Regions from separate parts of the Pseudomonas soli genome, predicted to be linked through region 1. Evidence: predicted binding sites of a transcription regulator. Region 1 holds the regulator's gene; each other region holds the start of a gene.
What was found. Region 1 encodes sigma-54, which starts transcription at its own class of promoters, with help from an activator protein. Its sites were predicted from a motif close to ANTGGCATNNANNTTGCTNT; they were not measured.

Region 1 (2,190 bases):
GGGGGATCAGCGGGCGGCTGCGCCTTGCAGCAGGCTTTGCTGTTTTTCCTTGTGCTTTTTCAGTTGACGGTCGAGCTTGTCGGCCAGGGCATCGATGGCTGCATACATGTCTTGGTGTTCGGCGTTTGCCACCACCTCACCGCCGGGAATCTGGAGCGTGGCTTCGATCTTCTGCTGGAGCTTCTCGACTTTCATGATCACCGTCACGTTGGTGATCTTGTCGAAATGACCCTCCACCCGGGCGAGCTTCTCGAGCACGTAATCGCGCAGTGGTTGGGTGACTTCTACATGCTGTCCACTGATGTTGACTTGCATACAGCTTCTCCTTTGTTGCCCGTGCATAAAGAGGCAGGTGTTGCACCTGCCACTGAAACGCTGTGGCACATCCGGGGGCTACATCAGCCGCTTACGCTCGCTCGAGGGTGCGATCCCCAACGACTCGCGATACTTGGCGACGGTGCGACGGGCTACCTGGATGCCTTGTGCCTCCAGTAAACCAGCGATCTTGCTGTCACTCAATGGCTTTTTCTGATTTTCCGCAGCCACCAGTTTCTTGATGATCGCGCGGATAGCCGTAGACGAGCATTCGCCGCCTTCGGCGGTGCTCACGTGGCTCGAGAAAAAGTATTTCAGTTCGTAGATGCCGCGTGGGGTGTGCATGTATTTCTGGGTGGTTACCCGGGAAATTGTCGATTCATGCATGCCTACCGCTTCGGCGATGTCATGCAGGACCAGCGGTTTCATCGCCTCGTCGCCATGGTCGAGGAAGCCACGCTGGTGTTCGACGATCTGCGTCGCCACTTTCATCAGCGTCTCGTTGCGGCTCTGCAGGCTCTTGATGAACCAGCGCGCTTCCTGCAACTGATTGCGCATGAACGTGTTGTCGGCGCTGGTGTCGGCACGACGGACGAAGCCGGCGTACTGCGGATTGACGCGCAGCTTCGGCACTGCCTCCTGGTTGAGCTCGACCAGCCAGCGCTCGCTGTCCTTGCGCACGATGACGTCGGGCACGACGTACTCGGGTTCACTGGACTCGATCTGCGAGCCTGGGCGCGGGTTGAGGCTCTGCACCAGTTCGATGATCTGGCGCAGCTCGTCTTCCTTGAGCTTCATGCGGCGCATCAGCTGGCTGTAGTCACGGCTGCCGAGCAGGTCGATGAAGTCGGTGACCAGGCGCTGTGCCTCGCTCATCCAGGGTGTCGAGGCCGGCAGCTGGCGCAGTTGCAGCAGCAGGCATTCGCCGAGGGTGCGGGCGCCAATGCCGGCAGGCTCGAACTGCTGGATACGGTGCAGTACTGCCTCGACCTCGTCCAGCTCGATGTCCAGCTCCGGGTCAAAACCGGCGCAGATTTCTTCGAGGGTGTCTTCCAGGTAGCCCTGGGCGTTGATGCTGTCGATCAGGGTGACGGCGATCAGGCGGTCGGTGTCGGACATCGGCGCCAGGTTGAGCTGCCACAGCAGGTGGCTTTGCAGGCTCTCGCCCACCGATGTGCGAGTGGTGAAGTCCCATTCGTCATCATCGTTGCTTGGCAGGCTGCTGGCGCTGGTCTGGTAGATGTCTTCCCAGGCGGTGTCGACCGGCAATTCGTTGGGGATCCGCTCGGCCCACTCGCCGTCCTCGAGGTTTTCCGTGTTGCTGCTGGAGGTTTCCTGGAAACTGTTGTCCTGGGCTTCGGCGACCTGCTTGTTCTCGGCGTTGTCCGCCATCGGGTCGCTGTTGTCGAAGTCCTCGCCGTCTTCCTGACGTTCGAGCATCGGGTTGGACTCCAGCGCTTCCTGGATTTCCTGCTGGAGGTCCAGGGTGGAGAGCTGAAGCAGGCGGATGGCCTGTTGCAACTGAGGTGTCATCGTCAGTTGCTGGCCCATTTTTAGGACGAGCGATGGTTTCATGGCTGGGGCTTAATACCTTGTTGCCGGCGCGCATGCGCCATCCACTACACGTAGGGCGCTTGGGCGCCGACTTTAAGCAAGTTATATGCCTGAAATTGCAGCGTTTGCCTAGAGCACTTTAACAACTTAAGCCCCGATCAGGCGCATTCGCCAGTGCTCCGGGCAGGCCTGCGGTCAGAGTCGGAACTCGTGCCCCAGGTAAACTTCCTTGACCAGCTGGTTGGCCAGGATGGTCTCGGCATCGCCTTCGGCGATCAGTTGGCCATCGTTGACGATGTAGGCCGTCTCGCAGATGTCCAG
Region 2 (2,190 bases), 2.9 Mb from region 1:
CTCGATGCTGTCGACGGGGGTGTCAAGGTAGGCGCTGCCGCTGAGCAGTTGCGCGGTACTGCGGCGGTTTTCCTGGCTCTGCTCGATGAAACGCGCGGCGGCGAGTACCGACTGGATAAGCGCGCGGGCGCTGTTGGGGTACTGCTCGACGAAACCGCGCGCGCAGGCCAGGACCTTTTCGGGGTGATCGGGCCAGATCGACTGGCTGGTGGCCAGGGTGAAGCCCTGGCCCTTGGCGAGCGCTTCCGCCGACCAGGGTTCGCCGACGCAGAAGCCGTCGATACGCCCGGCCTGCAGGTGGGCGGCCATCTGTGCCGGGGGCACCACGACGCTGCTGACGTCACGCAATGGGTGGATACCCTGGCTGGCCAGCCAGTAGTACAGCCACAGGGCATGGGTGCCGGTGGGAAAGGTCTGGGCGAAGGTCAGCCGTGCGCCTTGCTGGTGCACCAGCCGCGCCAGTGCCTCGGGGTTGGTCACGCCCTTGCGCTGCAGTGCGGGAGAGAGGTTGATGGCCTGGGCGTTCTGGTTCAGGCCCATAAGCACGGCCAGGGGGCTGGCGGGCACGCCGCCGATACCGAGGTGCACCGCGTACACCAGGCCATAGAGGCAGTGGGCGGCGTCGAGCTCGCCGCTGACCAGCTTGTCGCGCAGTCCGGCCCAGGAGGCCTGGCGGCGCAGGTTGAGAGTCAGGCCAAATGGCTGGGCGAAACCCTGGGTGGCGGCGACCACTACCGAGGCGGAGTCGGTGAGGGCCATGAAACCGATGTCCAGGCTGGGTTTTTCCGGCGCGTCGCTGCCGTTGACCCAGGCCAGGGGCGTTGTCGGGAGGGCTGTGTTCACGGAGTTCCTCGAGCGTTCGCAATGGGCTGCCTGCAACTGACATAGCAACCCATGTGCCATGGGCCTGTCGCCCTGGCGGCGCGCTGGCTATAATCGCCCCCTCACACACCGCGAGTCCGCCCGCCCATGTATACCCTGGCCCGCCAGCTGCTGTTCAAGCTCTCCCCGGAAACCTCCCACGACCTCTCGCTGGACCTGATCGGCGCCGGTGGCCGCCTCGGGCTCAACGGTCTGCTGTGCAAGCAGCCGGCGGCGTTGCCGGTGACGGTGATGGGCTTGAACTTCGCCAACCCGGTCGGCCTGGCCGCAGGCCTGGACAAGAACGGCGCAGCCATCGACGGTTTCGCCCAGCTGGGTTTCGGTTTCGTCGAGATCGGCACCGTGACGCCGCGCCCGCAGCCGGGCAACCCCAAGCCACGGCTGTTCCGCCTGCCTGAAGCCACGGCCATCATCAACCGCATGGGCTTCAACAACCTGGGTGTTGACCACTTGCTGGCACGTGTGCGCGCCTCGAAATACACCGGGGTACTGGGCATCAACATCGGCAAGAACTTCGACACTCCGGTCGAGCGGGCCCAGGACGACTACCTGATCTGCCTGGAAAAGGTCTACAACGACGCCAGCTACATCACCGTCAACGTCAGCTCGCCGAATACCCCGGGCCTGCGTTCGCTGCAGTTCGGCGACTCGCTCAAGCAACTGCTCGATGCCCTGGCCGAACGACGTGAACAGCTGGCCACGGCCAACGGCAAGCGCGTGCCGGTGGCGATCAAGATCGCACCGGACATGAGCGACGAAGAGACCGCGCTGGTTGCCGCGGCGCTGCGCGAGTCGGGCATGGATGCGGTGATCGCCACCAACACCACCCTGGGCCGCGAAGGTGTCGAAGGGCTGCCGTTCGGTGGCGAGGCGGGCGGCCTGTCGGGCGCCCCGGTACTGCAAAAGAGCACGCACACGGTGAAGGTGCTGGCGGGCGAACTGGGCGGCAAGCTGCCGATCATCGCCGCTGGCGGTATTACCGAGGGGCGCCACGCGGCTGAGAAGATCGCCGCTGGGGCTAGCCTGGTGCAGATCTATTCGGGCTTCATCTACAAAGGCCCGGCGTTGATTCGTGAAGCGGTGGATGCGATTGCGGCGATGCCGAAACCATGAAATGAGCCGCTCCCACGCTGTATAGAAGATTTGGCGGGAAAATACGGTGCATAAAAAAGGGCCCCTTCAAAGGGGCCCCTGGGCCGTAGCCCGCCGCCCGGATAGGGCGCGCATGGTGACTCGAATTCAGTGTCCTCGTTCAGCCAACGGCGTGATTTTCGTTGAGTCTATGAATGCCAGCGGTGCCGGTCATGC
Region 3 (2,190 bases), 240 kb from region 1:
GATGGCGGCGCACACCGCGCCTTTGCTGACGTTGTGGCACGAGCAGATGGTCGCGCTGTCGGGCAAGGCATCGGCGCCTAGCGCCGGTGCGCCGCTGCCCTGGGGCAGAATCAGCGCGGCCGGGTCGGCCGGTAGCTTGATGCCGTTCTGGGCGTATTGCAGCAGGGTGTCGTAGTAGCTGTTGTCACCCACCAGTACCGCGCCAAGCACACGCTTGCCGTTGGCATCGACCACCAGGCGCCGGTATGAGGCGCTGGCCTCGTCGATGAAGCGGTAGCTGCGCGCGCCCGGCGTGACGCCCTGGGCATCGCCGATGGAGCCGACGTCCACACCCAGCAGCTTGAGCTTGGTCGACATGTCGGCGCCGCTGAATTCGCCCGCCGACTCGCCCATCACCAGGGCAGCCAGGTTACGCGCCATGGCGTATCCCGGAGCGACCAGGCCGAACACACTGCCGTTCCACGAAGCGCATTCGCCAATGGCGAAGATGCGTGGGTCGCTGGAGCGGCACTGACTGTCGATCACCACGCCGCCGCGAGGGGCGATCTCCAGGCCGCAGGCGCGGCCCAGGGCATCCTGCGGGCGAATGCCGGCGGAAAACACGATCAGGTCGGTTTCCAGGTGTTCGCCGCCATCGAAGTTCATGCGGTAGCGGTAGTGTTCGCCAGCGCTGATCGACTGGGTGGCGCGGGCCAGGTGCACGCCCACGCCCAGCGCCTCGATGCGCGCCTTGAGCGCCGCGCCGCCCTCGCCATCCAGTTGGACCGGCATCAGGCGCGGTGCGAACTCCACCACATGCGCTTGCAGGCCTAGCGACTTGAGGGCGTTGGCGGCTTCGAGGCCGAGCAGGCCGCCGCCGACCACCACCCCACGGCGGGCGCTGCCGGCGGCGGCTCGGATCGCATCGAGGTCTTCAAGGGTGCGATAGACCAGGCGCGCATTGCCGCTGGACCCTTCGATGGGCGGCACGAACGGGTAGGAACCGGTGGCCAGGATCAACTGGTCGTAGCCGAGGCGGCCTTCGGCGGTGATCACTTCCTGGCGTTCGCGATCGATGTCCAGTACCGCCTCGCCCAGGTGCAGGTGCACGCCGTTACTCGCATAGTAGTCGCGGTCGCACAGGGCCAGGGTTTCGGCGCAACTGCCGGTGAAATATTCCGAGAGGTGCACCCGGTCATAGGCGCGCTGACGCTCCTCGGCGAATACGTGCAGTTCGAAGCGCGCCAAGGCGCCGCGCTCGATCAGTTGCTCGACGCAGTGATGGCCGACCATGCCGTTGCCGACGATGACCAGTCGCGCTCGTTGTGCTTCGTTCGCTGTTGCCTGCATAGCCGATCCTCGATCACGGAAAAACGAAAAAGGCGCCTGGAGCCGAAGCTCCAGGCGCCTTTGCCTGTACTCATCAGTGTGAGGCCCCTGTCGACCGCCGTTGGTCGTTGGGGCTGTTGTGCATCGGTTGAAGCAGGGAATGTGCCAGGCTCCCGGTCATCGCGGGGCAAGCCCGCTCCCAAGAGGGTTGCAGCGTGCCACGAGACCTTTGGGCATGAGTTGGCCATGTGATGCGGTCGCACAAACAGGGTGCAGCCTCACCACCGTGGTGCATCAATACACATCTCGCCGGTAGCGCTTGTCCCGCGCCAACCCCTCGACGTACGCCGCTGCCATGGTCTTGTCCAGGCCACCATGTTCCGCCACGAGCTGGCGCAAGGCCGCGTCCACGTCCCGGGCCATAAACCGGGCATCGCCACAGACATACACATGCGCGCCGTCCTGCAACCAGCGCCACAGCTCGGCGCCGTGCTCCAGCAGGCGGTGCTGCACATAGACCTTTTGCGGCTGGTCACGCGAGAACGCGGTGCTCAGACGCACATGCCCGCTGGCCTCCCAGGCCTGCATTTGTTCGCGGTAATAGAAGTCGCAGGCGGCATGCTGCTCACCGAAGAACAGCCAGTTGCGCCCCTTGGCCCCACGTACCTCGCGCTCTTCAAGGAAGGCGCGGAAGGGGGCGATACCGGTACCAGGGCCGATCATGACGATGGGCACCCCGTCGTCCTCGGGCAGGCGGAAGTGCTTCGATGGCTGGGCAAATATCCCCACCTCCAGCGCCGCTGCCCGGTCCGCGAGGAAGCTCGAACAGACGCCCTTGCGCTCGCCATGGCGCACGATGGACACGGTCAGGTGCACCTGGCC

Region 2: the regulator sigma-54 is predicted to act here: its motif matches at 885-904, upstream of LU688_RS19165 (CmpA/NrtA family ABC transporter substrate-binding protein).
Region 3: the regulator sigma-54 is predicted to act here: its motif matches at 1,459-1,478, upstream of nirB (nitrite reductase large subunit NirB).

Annotation. Positions count from the first base shown of each region.
Region 1 is NZ_CP128543.1:1,072,451-1,074,640, forward strand. Features, by position in the region: gene hpf (ribosome hibernation-promoting factor, HPF/YfiA family) at 7-315, opposite strand; gene LU688_RS04840 (RNA polymerase factor sigma-54) at 394-1,890, opposite strand; gene lptB (LPS export ABC transporter ATP-binding protein) at 2,065-2,190, opposite strand, start outside.
Region 2 is NZ_CP128543.1:4,142,247-4,144,436, reverse strand. Features, by position in the region: gene LU688_RS19165 (CmpA/NrtA family ABC transporter substrate-binding protein) at 1-843, opposite strand, end outside; gene LU688_RS19160 (quinone-dependent dihydroorotate dehydrogenase) at 970-1,995, shown strand; gene rmf (ribosome modulation factor) at 2,135-2,190, opposite strand, start outside.
Region 3 is NZ_CP128543.1:1,315,227-1,317,416, forward strand. Features, by position in the region: gene nirB (nitrite reductase large subunit NirB) at 1-1,329, opposite strand, end outside; gene LU688_RS06015 (bifunctional nitrate reductase/sulfite reductase flavoprotein subunit alpha) at 1,603-2,190, opposite strand, start outside.